3 regions of the Bowmanella yangjiangensis genome follow, and region 2 is predicted to be linked to each of the others. Evidence: predicted binding sites of a transcription regulator. Region 2 holds the regulator's gene; each other region holds the start of a gene.
What was found. Region 2 encodes NrdR, which represses ribonucleotide reductase genes. Its sites were predicted from a motif close to AAACACNANATNTNGTGTTT; they were not measured.
Positions count from the first base shown of each region.

Region 1: nrdG (anaerobic ribonucleoside-triphosphate reductase activating protein) is a predicted target of NrdR. The motif match lies at 3,353-3,372, and genes of this name have one in related genera.
Region 3: nrdA (class 1a ribonucleoside-diphosphate reductase subunit alpha) is a predicted target of NrdR. The motif match lies at 4,431-4,450, and genes of this name have one in related genera.

Region 1 is NZ_JAHDJU010000001.1:1,676,414-1,683,088, reverse strand. Features, by position in the region: gene ubiT (ubiquinone anaerobic biosynthesis accessory factor UbiT) at 1-234, shown strand, start outside; gene KJY73_RS07495 (hemerythrin domain-containing protein) at 242-667, shown strand; gene KJY73_RS07490 (bacteriohemerythrin) at 664-1,077, shown strand; gene nrdD (anaerobic ribonucleoside-triphosphate reductase) at 1,082-2,863, opposite strand; gene nrdG (anaerobic ribonucleoside-triphosphate reductase activating protein) at 2,850-3,341, opposite strand; gene KJY73_RS07475 (HPP family protein) at 3,555-4,754, shown strand; gene KJY73_RS07470 (ribonucleotide reductase subunit alpha) at 4,806-5,270, shown strand; gene KJY73_RS07465 (c-type cytochrome) at 5,302-5,625, opposite strand; gene tatA (twin-arginine translocase TatA/TatE family subunit) at 5,726-5,878, opposite strand; gene KJY73_RS07455 (nitrous oxide reductase accessory protein NosL) at 5,887-6,408, opposite strand; gene KJY73_RS07450 (ABC transporter permease) at 6,431-6,675, opposite strand, start outside.
Region 2 is NZ_JAHDJU010000001.1:1,130,036-1,136,710, reverse strand. Features, by position in the region: gene ribBA (bifunctional 3,4-dihydroxy-2-butanone-4-phosphate synthase/GTP cyclohydrolase II) at 1-546, opposite strand, end outside; gene KJY73_RS05110 (riboflavin synthase) at 610-1,284, opposite strand; gene ribD (bifunctional diaminohydroxyphosphoribosylaminopyrimidine deaminase/5-amino-6-(5-phosphoribosylamino)uracil reductase RibD) at 1,313-2,434, opposite strand; gene nrdR (transcriptional regulator NrdR) at 2,436-2,885, opposite strand; gene KJY73_RS05095 (DUF6265 family protein) at 2,994-3,449, shown strand; gene KJY73_RS05090 (porin) at 3,467-4,393, opposite strand; gene KJY73_RS05085 (methyl-accepting chemotaxis protein) at 4,600-6,243, shown strand; gene glyA (serine hydroxymethyltransferase) at 6,317-6,675, opposite strand, start outside.
Region 3 is NZ_JAHDJU010000003.1:41,790-48,464, forward strand. Features, by position in the region: gene gyrA (DNA topoisomerase (ATP-hydrolyzing) subunit A) at 1-2,535, opposite strand, end outside; gene ubiG (bifunctional 2-polyprenyl-6-hydroxyphenol methylase/3-demethylubiquinol 3-O-methyltransferase UbiG) at 2,830-3,573, shown strand; gene KJY73_RS15780 (HAD family hydrolase) at 3,530-4,243, shown strand; gene nrdA (class 1a ribonucleoside-diphosphate reductase subunit alpha) at 4,588-6,675, shown strand, end outside.

The DNA of each region.
Region 1 (6,675 bases), 550 kb from region 2:
CATGGGCCGGCACAGGTATGTTTCAGTGGCGATCTAGAAAGCCTGCTGCTCATGGCCAGTCAAGCGGTGGATCCCGATACCCTGTTTTTTCAACGCAAGCTGTCCATCAGTGGCGACACCGAATTGGGTCTGGCCCTTAAAAATCTGCTCGACAGCCTGGAGCTGACCCAATTGCCGGTCTATGTACGTACCCCTCTGGCCCATTACGCCAGTGCTTATCAATCTTTGCGCTGAGGTATTTATGTCAAAAATCATCACCCAACTGTTCAATACCAATTTGCAAGGGCTGGAGCTGTTGTTTATTGCCTATCGACGCTTGAAAAAGGACGATCCGGTGATGTCCAGACAACTGTTCGATAAGTTCAAAACCGGGCTGGAATTACATATACGTCATGAAGAGCAGCGCTTGCTTCCCGAGCTGGCATTGGCATCTGCCGCGCCTGAGTTAATCAGCAAGGCACAACAGGAACACCAGCAGTTGCGTCAGCAGTTAGAGTGGATTGAGAACCTGCTGGACAAGCGCATTGATAGTTTGGAGGACGACCGCACCTTGGAGCTGATGCTGGTTGACCATATTGAAAATGATGAATTTGAGCTCTACCCCACTTGCGACAAAATGCTCAATACCGATGCCGTGACGCGTGTGCTAATGGAGCTTTATCCATGATGGAAGATCGCGCACACCTGGTGTTGTGGTGTGAGGTCAATATGCCCATAGGGATCCCTGAGATCGACTACCAGCATCGCCAGTTGCTGGATACTATCAATCTGCTGCACGCCGCCATCCGGCAAAATTGGCCGAATCCTAGCGTATTGCCGCTGGCGACCAACCTGCTGGAGCAAACGCAGCGCCATTTTCTGACCGAGACGCCCTATCTGCAAAAACTCTGCGACCAACAACAAAGGCTGCATCAGCTTAACCACAAGCATTTCTTGCAAGCCATGCAAGCATTTATCGATCGCTTGGGGTCAGATATTCATATGTCCGCGCTGTCGGTTAATGAACAATTGGCTTCGTTGGCAGAGTGGTACAGCTCCCATATTCTTAATTCAGACCGGGAGCTGCAGCTGGCCTGATCCCTCAGGCCGATTGGCGATGATAGTGGCGCAGCTCATGCTCATGCCGGCGCCCCTGACTAAACGCCGACACACGCTTTAGGTAACCTATCACCCGGGTACCGTGATCAACATCTGTGGTACCGCACGCACTGCAATGTTGCAAGGTACGCTTATCAATATGCTCACAAGCGTTGCATATGGTAATACGCACGTTGATACAGAAGTAATTACAACCGGTTTGGGCCGCAATATTGTAAAGTTTAAGGAAGTTTTCCTCCGTTAAGCGCTCTTCCAGATTCAGATGCAGCGCCGAGCCACCATCCAGATAACGGGTCATCTGCTCACCGTGCAGCACAAACTTATCCAAATGGTTGATACGCTCGTCTTCCACCGCATAGAAATAGCTGTTGTAGCAATCACGGGGCACAAAATAGCCGTCTTTTCGGTCCCATTTGGCATTTTTAATGCCCAGATTCTCAGCCGGCACAAACTCGGTATTAAACAAATAACCCCAGGTCTCACGAGCCTGGCGGTTTGCCTCGTATATCACCCGTAACTGGCTGTCGACAAATGCCTGATAATCAGGGTTTATACCAGCCTCTATACCTAAAAACTCGGCGGCTTCCACCATGCCGTTGATACCTATAGTCAAAAACTGTTTATCCAAGCTGATAAAACCCGCATCGTAGACGCTCAGCAAGCCATCCTGATGATACTCTTCCATTAATTGACGATAGGCCACTTGGTATTTATGCAGCTTTTCAACTTCCTGAGCCAAATCCCGACCGTCCTGAATAAGACGGTTCATATTCAGGGTGATCACATTGATTGAGCCTGTGGCCACCCCTCCGGCCCCCAAACTATAAGAAAAGGTATGGTCGGTTATTTCATTGCGTAACCGGCAGCAGGAGGCCAACGAGTCGGCACTTTGTGACTGGTAAATAAAGAATGAACCGCCTTCACTCATATTCCGGGCACAGCAGCGGGCAAATGTTTCATCCTTGACCTTGCCTTTTTCCGTCAGCATGGCGGCCGTCACCACCGGAAAAGTCAAAATAGCCTTACTGCGCTCAGCATTAAACCAATCGAGGAAAAAGCCTTGCAAGGCATTGACCGATGTCCAGCTGGGTGCGGTCATATCCGGAAACACAAAATGACCGAACATGGCCTCAAAATAATGGCGATCGTACAAAGATATGTTCCAGAAAACACTCTGATAGCCCCTGGCTGCCGCTGGCTGGTTCAGGGCATAGACCACATGTTGTAGGTGGTTTTCAATGGCTTTGCTGTGTGTGCTCAGATAGTTTTCGCCGTAGTCGCGACGGGCAAAGTAGTCAAAATAAGTCAAGAATTCCACCGTCGCCACTGCCCCGGCAAATTGCGCGCTGATAGCAAACACCAGATTGACGAAACTGCCGCAGAAGGACTCCAAATGTTGCGGGGCTTTGGACTCCCCCCCCAGCTTGGTCAGGCCATCCAGTAAAAACGGGTACATAGTAATGGAAGTGCAATAAGGCTTAAGACTGGTTTCGTCGTGCACATAAATCTCGTGCTGCTCAATCTGGCGAACGTATTCTTCGCCTAATGCATCCCCGAACAAGGCGGCAATTTTGTTTTTCACTAAGGCTCGATTTATCTGGATCACACAGTCTTTCATCAGCTCGGCTTCCAGCGTCGCGATGTTCTTATGGGTAACATTGGCATTGGCATCCAGTTTTGAACCGTCTGCCGCATTAACGGCATGCTGGTAAGCCTGGATAAAATCCAGCTTGTCTTGTAGTTGTTCATCATTAAGCTGCAGCATGATCTCTCTCCATAAAACGAAAGTTAAGGAGGTTGCCTGACGCAAGCTCCATGAAACGTTGATTGGTGTTGGGGCTGGACAAACCGCCCCGGTTGGCAAGCCAGCGCCCGGTTTTCAGATAATCCAGGCGGCGGGTAAGACGTGCCGGTACTTTATCCATACCGGTATACAAACAGGTTTTCAGGCCCTGTTGATGGGCAATATCCAGTAATGTTTGCAGCGCATCGGGGTGCCATTCACCACCGAAGAACAGCACACAATCAATCAGATGTTGATAGCGACTAAGATAAACACGAAAGCGCGCCGGCGTGAGCGCCTCGCCCACCTTAGGGTCCCAACTATCCTGACTGTGACAGCCACTGCACCGCAGTGGACAGCCTGTTACGCTAAAGGCCAGTGATACCTGATCCGGCACTTCCTGAAAGCAAATTTGGGGAGGAAAGCTGTTAAACGGCTTTAACCATACATTTTGTGTCATTTTTCCCACCAAGGCACAACATATTGTGTTTAAAGGTAGTCTCAGACACAAAATACACCTTGATCTGGATCAATAAATCACACACCCAAGGTTTAGCTTATAACCAAATAAACCAAGAACTACTCCCTTTGCCCTTGTACACTGCCGCGTCTGTTGCTTGCCCTGCTCGCCGCCATACCCACCGGCCGGGATAGCGGGCCACCGGGTGGTGTTATGAAATCCATGTTGCGCAAAATTTTTAGCCCGCTGTTGACGCGGCTGGGCATTATCAAAGCAGATAGCCAGCGCTTATCCAGTATTCCTGTCGCCCAGCGACTCAAAGTCGCAGGTGCCGCCTGTATCGCACTGTTTGTTGTTACCTTTAGCAGCCAACACCTGGCGGATCCTGCCAGTACCGTGGTGCTGCTAGCCTCTATGGGGGCATCAGCGGTTTTGCTGTTCGGCCTGCCCTCCAGTCCATTGGCCAAACCCTGGTCATTTGCTGCGGGTCACTTAATTTCCGCCGCCATTGGTTTGCTTTGCTCACACCTTTTTACCGATATGGCGGTGATGGCCGCCGTGACTATCGCCTTGGTGCTGTTTGCCATGTATTTGTTTGAATGTATGCACCCACCCGGCGGCGCTACGGCCTTAGTACCGGTTATTGCTTCAAGCGAGCAACTGCTGGGCTATGAGTTTTTGTTTTTGCCGGTCGCGCTAAATGTCATGGTGATGCTGATGATGGCCTTGTTGCTAAATCGTCTGCTACAACCGCGTCAACATCGTAATTTCGATCCTGTTCATCTGCACAAAGACGTCAGTCCGATGAAGCGCATTGGTCTGCAACCAGAGGATTTACTGCACGCCCTGAACCACTATAAAACGGTGGTGGATGTTAGCGAAACCGACCTTGAGCAGATATATCAACAGGCGCAGTTACACGCCTACCAGCGCCAGTTGGGTGCTATTTTGTGCCGGGATATTATGTCGCAAGATCTTATCTGCGTCAGAGCCGATACACCCCTGGCCACGGCCTGGCGGCTGTTGCAAAAGCATAAAATTCGCACCCTGCCGGTGGTCACCGACAATAGACAATTGATTGGTATGCTGTCGGTCACTGACTTTTTGAAAGATATCAGCGTGCCTCACTACTGGGGGTTACTGCGACATATGATTAACCTTAGCCTGCACAGCAGCGCCAAACGTCAATGGCATAAGCATCATCGCAGGCAGGTGGCGGATATAATGCGAAGCGCCGTCACCGCAATACGCGACGATGAACATATCATCGAGCTTATCCCCAAACTGTCAGAGCAAGGACTGCATCAGGTCCCGGTATTAGACGCAAACCAGCAATTGGTGGGCATGGTCACACAGTCGGACTTAATTGCCGCATTGTATGCCAACAGTCGCCAAGGCCAGGCCGTTGCCTAACAACGCACTACCTAACAAGAGTTAAGCCACTGCCTCTTAGGGGGCAGTGCTGTGCACAACAACCAGCGTTACACTGGCCAGTCTCCACCGACGAGAGACAATGTCATGCAGATTAACAGTTACTCAGCCCTGATCAGTGCGGCCCTATCGCAGCCAGAGCCACAACGTTTGTTATTTGTGTTTGCCAAGGCAGAGCTGCCTACCGGCCATACCGATAAACAAAAGCAGCAATTTGAACAAGGCGACGGCGGCACCTTAAATCCGGTGCTCTGTGTGGACAAGCTGCCCAATGAGGTGCCTGCCTTTCAGACCTTAGTGGATGAGTCATTGCATACTGGCATCAGCTGGGATGTCGCCTTTGTGGCCGCCTTGGCAGGCCGCGCAGGACAGGCTCCTAATAGCGATGAAGCAGCACAACCCTTGCATCTGATGATGAACAAAATCAATAGCGGACAGATCACCGACTTTTTGGCCTTTAGTCGGCAAGGGAAGATCCTGAACTTGCTGCCGGGTTGAGGGGCGGCCTTCGCCGCCTCCCCCTATCGGATCATTTTTGCTTGAGTTTTTGCTGGCTGAAATAGGCAGCCAGATCAGCTGCATCCTGATCGGTCAGATTCGCCGCCATAGGCGCCATCATCGCAGAGGTGCCTCCGGTACGTTGGCCATCCCGATAAGCCTTAATGGCGCCTTCCAAATATTGTGCGTGCTGACCGGCCAGATTTGGATACATAGGCGCTAAACTATTACCATCAGTACCATGACAGGCCACACACATCCCAGACTTGGCTTTTCCCGCTTCGGCATCACCTGCCGCAACAGCAGTCTGACTACCCAATACCAGCAACGCTGCACCTAACAAAATTCTCTTCATTACTACACCTCTATGTTTTATGGCTTAACTGTCTACATGCTACGCCAAGGCCTTGCATTGCGCTGCAAGACCTTGTGAGTACCCCAAAAGGGGTAAATCGTTATTCCTGATCTTTGTGCTCCAGGCTTGATGCCCGGCGAAAGCCTTTGATGGCACCGCCCAGGTCGCTGCCGATATGGCGCAATTTACCGCTACCGAACAGCAGCAACACAATTAACAGCACAATGGCGAGCTGCCAAATACTGATGCCCATACAATCTCCTAATGATGGCCGTGATGCGCGGAGCCATGCGCGTCGCTAAGTCTTGCGACCATTTCATCCAAGGTCAGCACCTCACTGTCCTGCGCGTCGGCAAATTGCTGTGCCGCTTGCTTGTCAGAAAAGCTGCCCAGCGAAAGGCCCATGGCACCCGGCAAATCTGGCGCTGGTACATAAAATGCCTGTGCAGCCGGGATAAGATGCGCGTCATTAGGTTTATCCCACTGACTTTTACCCATATCGTGTACATACAAGGTCAGATTGGCCTGACGATTTTCAGGTTGCATCCACCAGCTCAGCATCTCAGAGGCTGAGCAAAATTTTCTTACCTGTTGCGCCGCAGCATCCAATGCCTGCCCCTTCGGTCCTGGGAAGCGCGTAATCACCATGCCGCACACATGACATTCATCATCACTGTGAAACCCTGTTGGTTGCATCATCTCGTTTTGTGCGGCTTTATCACCGCAACCGCTGAGCAACAGGGTTACGGCCGGTACCAACCAGACTAAATTTGCTAATCGCACTGTGTTTCTCCTACATCTTTGATTAAATCGATCTGCGCATAAAACTGCGCTGTGCCAGCACCAGGCAAAGCACCATCCAGCCAAGTAGTGCCGCCCATAACGTGCCACTGGCACCGGCCAAATCCTGTCCCAGCGACATCACACCGCTTAGCTGCAGGGAGCCATCCAGGCCACTGAGATTCAGTTGGCGGAAAATATCGGCGGGATTGAGCAGTAATAACCAGGGCAGCCAGTCTGGGTTAAGCTGGCCTTTACTCAGCACCAACA
Region 2 (6,675 bases):
AGCGAATTGCTCAAGCTCAGGACGGCGCGCCATGGTGCCGTCTTCATTGAGGATCTCGACAATTACTGCCGCAGGCTCAGCACCGGCTAAACGCGCCAGGTCGACGCCAGCTTCGGTATGACCGGCACGATTAAGCACCCCACCATTTTTAGCGATCAGTGGAAATATATGACCGGGCTGAACGATATCTGCCGCTTTGGCTTCCGGCGCCACGGCCGCCAGGATAGTCCTGGCTCGGTCGGCGGCGGAAATCCCGGTTGTCACCCCAGTGGCAGCTTCAATAGACACGGTAAAATTCGTCGAAAACTGGGCACCGTTATTGTTCACCATTAACGGCAGGTTCAAGCGCATACAACGCTCAGCCGTCATCGGCAAACATACCAAGCCGCGCGCGTGGGTCACCATAAAGTTAATCGCCTGAGGCGTGACAAATTCGGCGGCCATAATCAGGTCGCCTTCGTTCTCTCTGTCCTCATCATCCATCAGGATCACCATCTTGCCCTGACGAATATCCTCAATCAGTTCCTGGGTGGTGTTCAATGCCATATTCTTCACTCAATCTTGTAGGGTAAACGGCACAGGGCCGGTGAATAAAAATTCGCTCAACGCCTAACGACGCCCATTATTTAAATAGCCATGCTCGGCCAGAAACGCCAAGCTGATATCTTTGCCAGGACCCGGCTCTGCCGCTTTCTCGCCTAGCAGCAAGCGCTCCAGATAACGAGCAACCACATCCACTTCCAAGTTCACTTTGGTGCCACTTTGGTAATCACCGATATTTGTCTCTTTGAGGGTGTGCGGCACTAAGGTCAGTTTGAATCGTGCCCCATCCACGTCATTGACAGTCAGGCTGACGCCATCAACGGTAATAGAGCCTTTCTCGGCAATATACTTAGCCAACTCATTCGGCGCCTGGATCCAGATTTCCACCGCTCTGGCAGTGCTTTGCACCGATAACACTTGCCCCACACCATCAACGTGGCCACTGACAATATGGCCACCAAATCGGGTGGACGCCAACATGGCTTTTTCCAGATTCACCCTATGCCCCACCTGATAACCGGCAAACCCGGAACGCTTCAAGGTTTCTGACGAAAGGTCCGCGACATAATGGCTGTCGGAAAACTCCACGACGGTCAGGCAAACACCATTAGTGGCAATACTGTCACCCAACGCCACATCGCGCATATCCAATTTACCGGTCGCCACGGTCAGACGAACATCGCCCCCCACCGGTTGTATTGCGTTGATCTTACCAACGGCTTGAATAATACCTGTAAACACTTTTTACCCCGTCACTTATGATTCAGGTTCAGTTCTTTGCATATTGCAGGCTGGCCGTCAGCCTGAGGTCTTCACCAACCAGCCGGATGTCCTGCCATGTCAGACCTATGGCTTGTTCCATATGACTAAGGCTTGGCAATAAGGCCAGCCCTTTGGCTTTATCACCCATAAGTTTGGGCGCCTGATACAAAATCAATGTATCCACCAACTGATATTGCAATAATGCGCCAGCCAAAGCGGCGCCCGCCTCCACCCATAGGTTGTTAACACCAGATTCTGCCAAATGCGCCATCAGCGCGGGCAAATTGACACGGTTGCCCTTCTCAGCACACTGCCATTGGCGCACCTGCTCGCCGTAACGATGCGGACTGACAGATTTGTTCGCCAATAAAATAGGTCCAGGGGTTTGAAACAAACGGTACTCTGGCGTCAATTGATTGCGGCTGTCGACTATCACCCTAAGTGGTTGTCTTACCGCCAGATTACCTATACCTAACTGATCGGCACTAACACGCAAATTCAACTGCGGATTATCAATCATCACGGTACCAGAGCCAGTCAAAATAGCGCAGCTCATGGCACGTTGCTTTTGTACATCCAAGCGCGCTTTTTCGCTGGTGATCCACTGACTGTGGCCATTCTCCATGGCGGTTTTTCCATCCAGGCTGGCTGCCAGTTTAAGGGTTACCTTAGGACGGCCCTGGCGCATGCGCTGGATAAAGCCTTGGTTCAAATCTGCAGCTTGCCCTTGCAACAACCCGACTTGTACCTCTATACCCGCATCACGCAGCATTTGCAGACCATTTCCAGCGACCAGAGGATTAGGATCTTGCATGGCAGCCACCACTCTGGTGACCCCAGCATGAATAAGCCCTTCTGCGCAAGGCGGTGTTCGACCATGATGGCTACAAGGTTCCAAAGTGACATAGGCTGTGGCGCCGCGAGCCTGGCTGCCTGCCTGACGCAGGGCAAAAACTTCAGCATGAGGGCCCCCGGCCTGTTCATGCCAGCCCTCACCAATTAACTCGCCAGCAGCAGAGACTATCACGCAACCAACATTAGGATTTGGAGAGGTGGTAAAACGGCCGCGCGCAGCAAGCTGTATGGCCCTGGCCATCCACTGGTGGTCAGCCTGGCTGAATAGCGACATATCAGTCTCCCAACCTGGCAATTTCTTCACCGAATTCACGGATATCTTCAAATGAACGGTACACCGAGGCAAAGCGCACGTAGGCAACCTTATCCAGCTCTTTGAGCTCGTCCATAATCACGTTACCAATCAGTTTACTGCTGACTTCCCGTTCACCGGTGGCACGCAAAGTTGACATTACACGGTTCACACATTTTTCGACTTGCTCAGTGCTCACTGGTCGCTTTTCCAACGCCCGCTGTAGACCTGCCCTCAGTTTTTCCTCATTAAAGGGTTCACGGGAGCCATCCCGCTTAACCACTTTAGGCATAACCAACTCAGCCGTTTCGAAGGTGGTAAAACGCTCATGACATTTGAGGCATTCACGGCGACGGCGGATCTGATGGCCTTCGGCCACCAAACGCGAATCTATAACTTTGGTTTCCTGTTCAGAACAAAAGGGACAATACATGGTCACTCCAGGAAGGAAAACGAACTGCGGCAGAGGCTTGCATAACTTGTAGAGTAAGGCAGCCGCCGCTAAGCTATCAAAAAATCGTCTTAGTTAACAGAGATAGCTATGTATTGGCTGGTTAGGGCCTTGTTGATTAGCCTGCTAATGGCTCTCAGTCCATTCCTGTATGCCACTCCCTGTCACCAACTTGAGCAGCTAAATTGGTTGCTTGGCGACTGGCAAGCGCAAAAAGATCACAAGCGTTATTGGGAAAATTGGCAAAAAGTCAGTGAACACAGCTTCGAAGGCCAGGCAGGCAGCACCCACAATAAAGAGCAATCACAAGAAGCACTGCGTTTGGTGCAGATGCAAGGACAGATATTTTATCTGGCCAAGGTCAGCGAAAATCCCCTTCCAATTGCTTTTGTACTGGAAAATTGCAGTGCTTCTGAGGCGGTATTTGTAAATCCTGCCCATGATTTTCCGCAGCGCTTACATTATCAAAGACAGCAGAACAAACTTGTCGTCAGGGTTGAATCCATGCAGGGTGAGGGCTTCACCCTGCACTTTTTACGCGAGTAAATACAGAAAAATTAGGATTAAAACGCCACGCTGAGCTTATGTTCAACGCCCAGCGCCAAATAACGCCGGTCTGGGTTATCTTGTTGTTCGATGTTCGCCCCCCAGACATACACTTTGGTTTGCTTGCCCAGTCGATAATCCATCCCCAGATTGTAGCTACGATCATCCTCCATACTTTGCGCCTGCGCCCTTAACTCCCAGTCACCCCATCGGTGGCTGTAACTCACCAGGCCACCACTGCGGCTCTCACCACCTTCAGCAGGCTCTTGCCTTTGTAGCATCAGACCCAACTTGCCATCCCCCAACTTGTATTGGAATGAAGCCCGGGTTACATCGAAGCCAGCGACATCAATATCTTGTGCCAGAGCTGCAAATACCTCTGCCTTTTTCAATTCTGCATCACCGTAGAAAATACCTGCTGATAAGGCATCTTTGCCGTCTGCAGACTTTTCAGCCTGATAACTGACAACCCCATAAAAACCGCCAAATACAGGAGATGTATAAGTGGCCAGGTCCGATAGACGATTCTCGCCTTTCCAAATGGCAGCAATATCGCCTTCGTAATGGTTGTAGAGGTCAATCTTACCCTGCGCCATCCAAAGTGCAGTAAAGTTGCGGCCGAGCGTTAATTCGCCGAAACCGCCACGCAGACCAACGTATTGAGGACGTTCGGTCAGGTTATCCACGCCCTTCTCCCCGGTTATATCAACCTTCCATTCCAGGCGGTAGACAACCTGTATATCATTTTCCAGCGCCACATCGCCTTTGACACCAATCCAGGAGTTGTTACTGCGAATTTCAGTAAAGTTGTCCAGCCCTTCATCGGCCAGTTGCCCATTCACATTTAACTTGGCGTAAAATTGCCCCTGATGATTCAAATCAGCCGCATACGCACTGTTGAACAAGGTAAGGGTTGTTAAGACTGCGATGGTTTTAATCTGCACTATGGGTCTCTCCCAGTGTTTCGGCGCACATCCGGCGCCAGATACCTTAAAATTCCCCAAAGCATAACCTATCACCTTGTTTCCAAATGCCTTATGGTCATACTAAGGTGTCGATATATATGCTTTTTTACCTTGCTTAGATTGCGCTATTGTTACAAGTGCAGCTCCAGCATGTCCGAACATTCGTTTAAGAAGGATTCACCATCATGGTTGACGTCAATAACCTTACCATCCGGGTTAAATTTTCCATTCCCTTATTGATTGTTGGTCTGCTGGCAGTACTTGTCAGTGTGCTGAGCATTAACAGTGCGCGCAGTCTATCCAGCGACGCCAACCTGCTTTCCTCCACCTTTATGAACGCTATCGACACAGGTTTAAATGCTGATAGGGATTTGTATCAAGCGTTGACGGCCAGCCAAAGCTATGTCACCAAACGACATTTGCAATTGCCTGGGGCAGAACAGGACAGAAAAGACTTTGAAGAAAATGCCAAGCAGGCATTGGATCGCATGAATCAGGTGCGTAGCCTGGTCAAAGACTACCCGCAGATTGGCGCAGCTATGGGTAACTTTGATAAGGACTACCAAACCTGGCTAGATGAGGCAAACAAGGTTTTCAGCCTGTCCGACGCAGGAAAGACCCAAGAAGCGGCAGAACACAACAGCACCCAGGTAATGACGAAATTCGCGCAGCTCAGGGAGCACTATGACGTGATGGGAGGCATGGTCAAAGAGCTAGCGGATGACATTGCCACAAGCGCACAGCAGGCAAATGCCACGCAACGTAATATTATGTTGATGGTAATTTTACTGGTTATCCTAGCCAGTGCCGTAAGCATCCTATTCGGTCCTAAACTAGTCACTAACCGGGTTGCGGAGCTTAACCGCATGATTGCCACCATTAGCGAAGGTGAAGGTGATTTAAGAGGGCGGCTGGACAGCTCCGGCAAAGATGAATTATCGCAACTGGCGGGTACTTTTAACGGCCTGATGCAGAAACTGCAAGATCTGATCAAAATGATCAAGGGTGATGCAGAAACACTGGATATTGCCGTCAACAAACTGAACCAGTCGGCTGATGAAAGCCATAATATTTCTGGTGAGCAGAATTCAAACCTTGATCAGATAGCTACTGCGGTTAACGAACTCAGCCATGCAGTACATGAGGTGGCCAGCAATTCACAAACCGCGCTGGCAGAAACGCGAGAAGCAAAAGAGAAAACCAGCCAGTCAGGGCTTGTTGTGGATGAGTCTGTGGCCAGTATTAGCAAATTGTCAGGCTCAGTTAGTCATGCTAGCAGCGTCATCAGCAAACTGGCCGAAGAATCCAAAAACATTGCCCAAGTACTAGACGTTATCCGTGGGATTGCTGAGCAGACTAACCTGCTGGCCCTGAATGCCGCCATTGAGGCAGCTCGCGCCGGTGAGCAAGGCCGGGGATTTGCCGTAGTAGCTGACGAGGTGAGAACCCTCGCGAGCCGCACGCAACAGTCAACCGCAGATATTCAGCGTATGATCGCGGGTCTGGAAAACGGTGTCAGTGAGGCGGTCAGCGCCATGAACGCCGGCACCAGCGAAGTTGACGGTGTAGTTGAAATGTCACAACGCATTCAAACCTCCTTGAATACGGTGGAGCATGCCGTAAACCAAACCAACGATATGATCTACCAGATTGCCACAGCCACCGAAGAGCAGAGCAAAGTTGTCGATGAGATAAATCGAAACATCAGCATGCTGAACAGCCTATCCCAGAAAAACATGGCGGTGGTGGGTAATACTAAAGGGGTGGCAGATGAAATCGCCTCTATGGCAGAGGGATTAAATGACAATGTAGGCCGCTTTAAGGTCTAAACTCAGACACAAATAAAGACACAAAAAACGCAGCCAATTGGCTGCGTTTTTTTATATCAAGCAGATATCCTGATTACGCGTAAACCGGGAAGGCTTCACACAGGGTAACCACTTCACCTTTAATACGCTCAACCACGGATTCATCGCCCATATTGTCCAGCACATCACAAATCCAGCTAGCCACTTGCTTGGCCTGCTCTTCTTTAAAACCACGACGCGTGATAGCTGGCGTACCGATACGCAGACCACTGGTAACAAAAGGAGAACGAGGATCGTTAGGTACGGAGTTCTTGTTTACTGTGATGTTGGCACGACCAAGGGCAGCATCGGCATCTTTACCTGTGATGTCCTTGTCAATCAGATCCAACAGGAACAAATGGTTTTCAGTACCATTTGAAACCACCTTGTAACCACGGTCCTGCATAACAGATA
Region 3 (6,675 bases), on a different contig from region 2:
GCGGATCAATCTCACCCCTTGGGTATTTCGACCAATCACAGACACTTCACTGACCCGGGTACGCACCAGCGTGCCCTGATCACTGATCAGCATAATTTCATCATTTTCGTCGACCTGAACGGCACCTACCACGGCACCATTACGCTCAGACACTTTGATCGAAACCACGCCCTGAGTAGCACGGCTCTTCGCCGGGTAATCATCCAATGGCGTTCGTTTACCATAGCCGTTTTCGGTCACAGTAAGGATGGCCCCCTCACCTTGCGGCACAATCAGAGATACCACTTTCTGACCGTCCTGTAGGCGAATGCCCCGAACCCCTGTTGCGGTACGTCCCATGGGACGAAGCGACAACATTTCTTCGCCGGTCTCCGGATCAAGCTTCACTTCACCGGTTTCTGCGTCGCGCTGTTTCTCATTAAAGCGCACCACTTTTCCGGCATCAGAGAACAGCATGATATCGCTCTGACCGTCGGTCAGTGCTACACCAATCAGCTCATCACCATCGTTCAGATTCACAGCAATAATACCGTTGGAACGAGGACGTGAGTATTGGGTCAAGTCGGTCTTCTTCACCGTACCGAAGGCGGTAGCCATCAGCACATATTTATCTTCCACAAACTCAGCAATTGGCAGCATCGCGGTAATACGCTCGCCTTCTTCCAATGGCAGGATGTTGACGATAGGACGTCCTCTGGCGTTACGGCTGGCCAGTGGCAACTGATAGGTCTTAATCCAATACAGTCGGCCGCGGGTAGAGAAGCACAGAATATAGTCATGGGTATTAGCAACCAGCAGCTTCTCAATGAAGTCTTCGTCCTTCATCTTGGTGGCTGACTTGCCTTTACCACCGCGGCGCTGCGCTTCGTATTCCTTAAGCTTCTGATACTTAACGTAGCCTTCATGTGACAAGGTCACGACTACGTCTTCCTGTTCAATCAGGTCTTCAATATCAATGTCATGGCTGGCAGCGGTAATCTCGGTGCGACGTTCGTCACCGTACTCGGCCTGAATTTTCTCCAACTCTTCGCGAATCACTTCCATCAAACGCTCTGGGCTGGCCAGGATATGCATCAACTCAGCAATCAGCTCCAGAAGCTCTTTGTATTCAGCCAGAATCTTGTCATGCTCAAGTCCGGTCAGTTTGTGCAGGCGCAGGTCCAAAATGGCCTGGGCCTGGGCTTCGGTGAGGTAATATTTACCGTCACGAATACCAAACTGAGGCTCCAACCAGTCTGGGCGCGCCGCGTCCACACCTGCTCTTTCCAGCATGTCGGATACATCGCCCAGTAACCACCCCTGCGCAACCAAGCCAGCCTTGGCTTCCGCCGGGCTGGGAGAGGCTTTAATCAGTTCAATGATGGGATCGATATTGGCCAGTGCAACTGCCAAACCTTCCAGGATGTGCGCACGGTCACGGGCTTTTTTAAGTTCAAATACGGTTCTGCGTGTTACCACTTCACGGCGGTGCAACACAAAGGCCTCAAGCATTTCCTTGAGGTTGAAGACTTTGGGCTGGTTATTATCCAAGGCCACCATATTGATACCAAACACGGTTTGTAACTGGGTTTGGGCATACAAATGGTTTAACAGAACTTCGGCAGACTCGTTACGTTTTACTTCAATAACGATACGCATACCGTCCTTGTCGGACTCGTCACGCAGGGCCGAAATACCTTCAACTTTCTTCTCTTTAACCAGCTCGGCAATCTTTTCGATCAGCCGGGCTTTGTTTACCTGATAAGGGATTTCACTGACGATAATGGTTTCTTTGCCGTTATCTTCAGTTTCTATTTCAGCACGAGCGCGCAGATAAATCTTGCCGCGACCGGTACGGTAGGCTTCTTCAATGCCCTTACGGCCACTGATCATGGCTGCTGTGGGGAAATCCGGCCCCGGAATAAATTCAATCAGCTCTTCAATGCTGATGTCAGGATTATTGATAAGTGCTATGCAGCCTGTAATGACTTCGGTCAGGTTATGTGGCGGAATATTGGTCGCCATACCTACCGCAATACCGGAAGAACCGTTCACCAACAGGTTGGGGACTTTAGTCGGTAAAACTTCGGGGATTTGCTCCGTACCGTCATAGTTAGGTACGAAGTTAACGGTTTCTTTTTCCAAATCAGCCAATAGCTCATGAGCAATCTTGGCCATTCTGACTTCGGTGTATCGCATCGCTGCGGCGGAGTCACCATCCACCGAACCGAAGTTACCTTGTCCGTCAACCAGCATATAACGCAGTGAAAACGGCTGCGCCATACGTACTATAGTGTCGTATACCGCTGAATCGCCGTGAGGGTGATATTTACCGATAACGTCACCGACCACACGGGCCGATTTTTTATAAGGCTTGTTGAAGTCATTCTTCAACTCGTTCATGGCGAACAGAACACGCCTGTGTACTGGCTTGAGGCCATCACGCACATCTGGCAGGGCCCGGCCCACAATGACGCTCATGGCATAATCAAGATAAGAATTCTTAAGTTCTTCCTCAATATTTATGGGGAGAATTTCTTTGGCGCGGTCGGTCATATACAGCCCTGTTCCCTTCTTTAATCTACGTCTTCCCAAGCGGATCTCTGTTTGTCACGAGCGACAGACAAAAACCCAGGAATTCAAGCTTTATTCGAGGTTTGTTAACCGCCCAATCCTACCACTTAAAATAAAAAATAAATAGCCGCTGCTTGCTCAGATAACAGGCATTCGAGCAAACCCCTGTGACATCTTCACAACCGGATGTTGCTTCTTTACCAATGTAAAAGAGGATTGGTATCCCAGGAGTGGCTGATTATACTAGGCGCCAAATTCTTCCAGTGAGTTAGTTCTATGTCTCAGCAGTCCGCGTCAATGGCCACCCCACATCAAAATGTCGACGAACAAGAAATCGCCAAATTTTCGGCCCTGGCAAGTCGTTGGTGGGATCTGGATGGTGAGTTCAAACCCTTACATCAGATAAACCCATTAAGACTGGACTTTATTGCCCAGCATAGTCACGGGCTGTTCGGTAAAAAGGCTCTGGATGTAGGATGCGGGGGCGGGATCCTGGCAGAAAGCATGGCAAAGATGGGCGCACAGGTTACCGGTATCGATATGGCCAAAGACTCATTGGAAGTGGCTAAGCTGCACGGCCTGGAGTCAGGGGTATCGGTCACTTATGAACTGATTACGGTGGAAGATTTCGCCGAGGCTCACGCCGGTGAGTTTGATGTGGTGACCTGCATGGAAATGCTCGAGCACGTGCCGGATCCCGAGTCTATCGTGCGCGCTTGTGCCAAACTAGTTAAACCCGGTGGCCAGGTGTTTTTCTCGACCTTAAACCGCAATATCAAGTCTTATCTGATGGCAATTGTCGGGGCTGAATATGTATTGGGACTAGTGCCAAAAGGCACACACCAGCACAGCAAATTTATCCGCCCTTCAGAACTGATGAACTGGATAGATAAAACACCACTGCTATGCCGTCATATTGAAGGCCTGCACCTAAATCCACTCAGCGGTCAGTATTACCTGTCCAATAGCAATGTGGATGTCAATTATTTACTGCATTGCCATAACCCCGATGCAGCATGAGCTGGTCAGCCCCAAGGGGCTGCTATTTGATTTGGATGGCACCTTGCTGGATACCGCAGACGATTTAGCCTGTGCGCTTAATCGTTTGCTTGACGAACATGGTTGCTCGACTAAAAGCCGTGAACACTACCGCCCTATCGCCTCTCATGGCGCCATGGGTATGCTCAAACTGGGGTTTCCAGATATCGCATTTGGCTCAGCGGCCTTTGAGGAGCTTAGAAAGCGCTTCTTGTTGTATTACGCCGAGCAGCTTTTCGAACATACCCGCCTGTTTGAAGGTATCGGCGAACTTATCGAAACCCTGGATAGCCAGAATATTCCCTGGGGAATCGTTACCAATAAACCCACTCATCTGACCCTGCCGCTGCTAAAACAATTCAGTGAGTTTAATACAGCAGGCACGCTGATCTGTGGCGATACCCTGACGGTCAGAAAGCCGCACCCTGAACCCTTATTAGTGGCGGCATCTGAATTGAATATTCCAGTGTCACAACTCTGGTATGTGGGTGATGCCGAGCGCGATATGCAAGCGGCCAGAGCAGCCGGTATGACGGCGGTATTAGCCGAGTACGGCTATATCTGCCAGAGTGAACAACCTGAGCAATGGGTGACCGATCTGCGCATCTCGCATCCAAACACCCTAACAAAAACTGTTCAACACAAGATCTAGTGCCAATATCAACTGATAAGCACTATATATCGTCAGATAATAAAGCCAGCGAGTTTAAGAAATAAAAAATTTAGCCGCGCAAAATTCTCTGATTTTTTACTTGCATTCCTATCATCAAAGTCTTTATAGCGACTCTTCGGTGAGTCGCTACTAACCTCATAGCAACTATTGATTTGTTCGGCCATTAAACCACCAGATATTGGGTTGCATAAAGACAAAAACCTCACTATCTTGTGTCAGTGCGAATCACATGGCAAACCACTGGATTCGCTGTTTTCTTCTGCAAACAAGGGGTTGTTTGCAGGCATTTTGCGCTAACTGATAACAATAAGACGGCTACCGGCATGAATAATACGCTTCTCGTTACCAAACGCTCTGGCGAACAAGAGCCAATTGATCTCGACAAAATTCATAAAGTCATCACCTGGGCTGCAAAGGGATTACACAATGTGTCGGTCTCTCAGGTAGAAATTAAGGCTCATATTCAATTCTACGATGGCATCAGAACCTCTGATATTCACGAGACACTGATCAAGTCAGCGGCAGATCTTATCTGTAAAGACAGTCCAGATTATCAGTACCTGGCTGCCCGCTTGGCCATTTTCCATTTGCGCAAGAAGGCCTACGGTCAGTTTGAACCGCCAGCGCTTTACCAGCATGTGGTACGTATGGTCGACATGGGTAAGTACGACAAGCATCTGCTTGAGGACTACACCCAGAGCGAATTTGAACAGATGGATGCTTATCTGGATCACTGGCGTGATATGAACTTCAGCTATGCCGCCGTTAAGCAGTTGGAAGGTAAATATCTGGTTCAAAACCGGGTTACCGGCGAGATCTATGAAAGCGCTCAGTTTCTGTACATGTTGGTCGCTGCCTGTTTGTTTGCCAATTACCCCAAAGAAACACGTTTGGATTACATCAAGCGTTTTTACGATGCGGCGTCCAAGTTCAAGATTTCTCTGCCGACTCCGATCATGGCCGGAGTACGCACCCCTACCCGTCAGTTCAGCTCTTGTGTATTGATCGAGTGCGGTGACAGCCTAGATTCCATTAATGCCACTGCCAGCGCCATTGTTAAATACGTCAGTCAGCGTGCGGGTATTGGTATAAATGCCGGCCGTATCCGTGCTTTAGGTAGCCCTATTCGCGGTGGCGAAGCTTTCCACACCGGTTGTTTGCCGTTTTATAAATATTTCCAAACCGCGGTAAAAAGCTGCTCTCAGGGCGGTGTTCGCGGCGGCGCAGCAACACTTTTCTATCCGTTGTGGCATTTGGAAGTTGAATCCCTGCTGGTGTTGAAGAACAACCGTGGTGTAGAAGAAAACCGCGTTCGTCACCTGGACTACGGTGTCCAGTTTAATAAGCTTATGTACCAGCGCCTGATCAAAGACGAACACATCACCCTGTTCAGCCCTTCCGATGTGCCAGGACTTTATGATGCATTCTTCGCTGATCAGGAAGAATTTGAAAAGCTGTACGTGAAGTACGAGCAAGACGCGTCTATTCGTAAGAAGCAAATTAAGGCCATCGAGCTATTTAGTTTGTTTATGCAGGAACGTGCCAGCACTGGCCGTATTTATCTGCAAAACGTTGATCACTGTAACACTCATAGCCCATTTGACCCGGCCGTTGCCCCGGTACGTCAGAGCAACCTGTGCCTGGAAATTGCCCTGCCAACCAAGCCGTTGGCACATGTTAACGACGAAAACGGTGAAATTGCACTCTGTACGCTGTCTGCATTCAACCTTGGTGCTATCGACAGCCTGGATGAACTGGAAGAGTTAGCCGACCTTGCCGTACGCGCACTGGACAGCTTGCTGGACTATCAGGACTATCCTGTACCTGCGGCTTACAATGCCACTATGGGCCGTCGTACTTTGGGTGTGGGCGTTATCAACTTTGCTTACTACCTGGCCAAGCATGGTGTGCGTTATTCAGACGGCAGTGCCAACGGTTTGGTACACAGAGCCTTTGAAGCCATTCAATATTATCTGTTGCGTGCGTCAGTGGGCCTGGCCAAAGAAAAAGGCGCCTGTCCTAAGTTTAATGAAACCACCTACGCCAAAGGTATTCTGCCCATCGATTCTTATAAAAAGGATCTGGATGCGGTCTGTAATGAACCTTTGCAATACGATTGGGAAGCACTGCGCGCCGATATCCAGAACTATGGTCTGCGTAACAGTACCCTGTCGGCCCTGATGCCGTCCGAAACCTCATCGCAGATCTCAAATGCCACCAACGGCATAGAACCGCCTCGCGGCCATATCAGCGTGAAGTCCAGTAAAGACGGTGTACTTAAACAAGTGGTGCCTGAGTACGAACGTCTTAAAAACCAGTACGAGCTGTTGTGGGATATTCCATCCAACGACGGTTATCTGCAACTGGTCGCCATTATGCAGAAGTTCGTGGATCAGACCATCTCTGCCAAC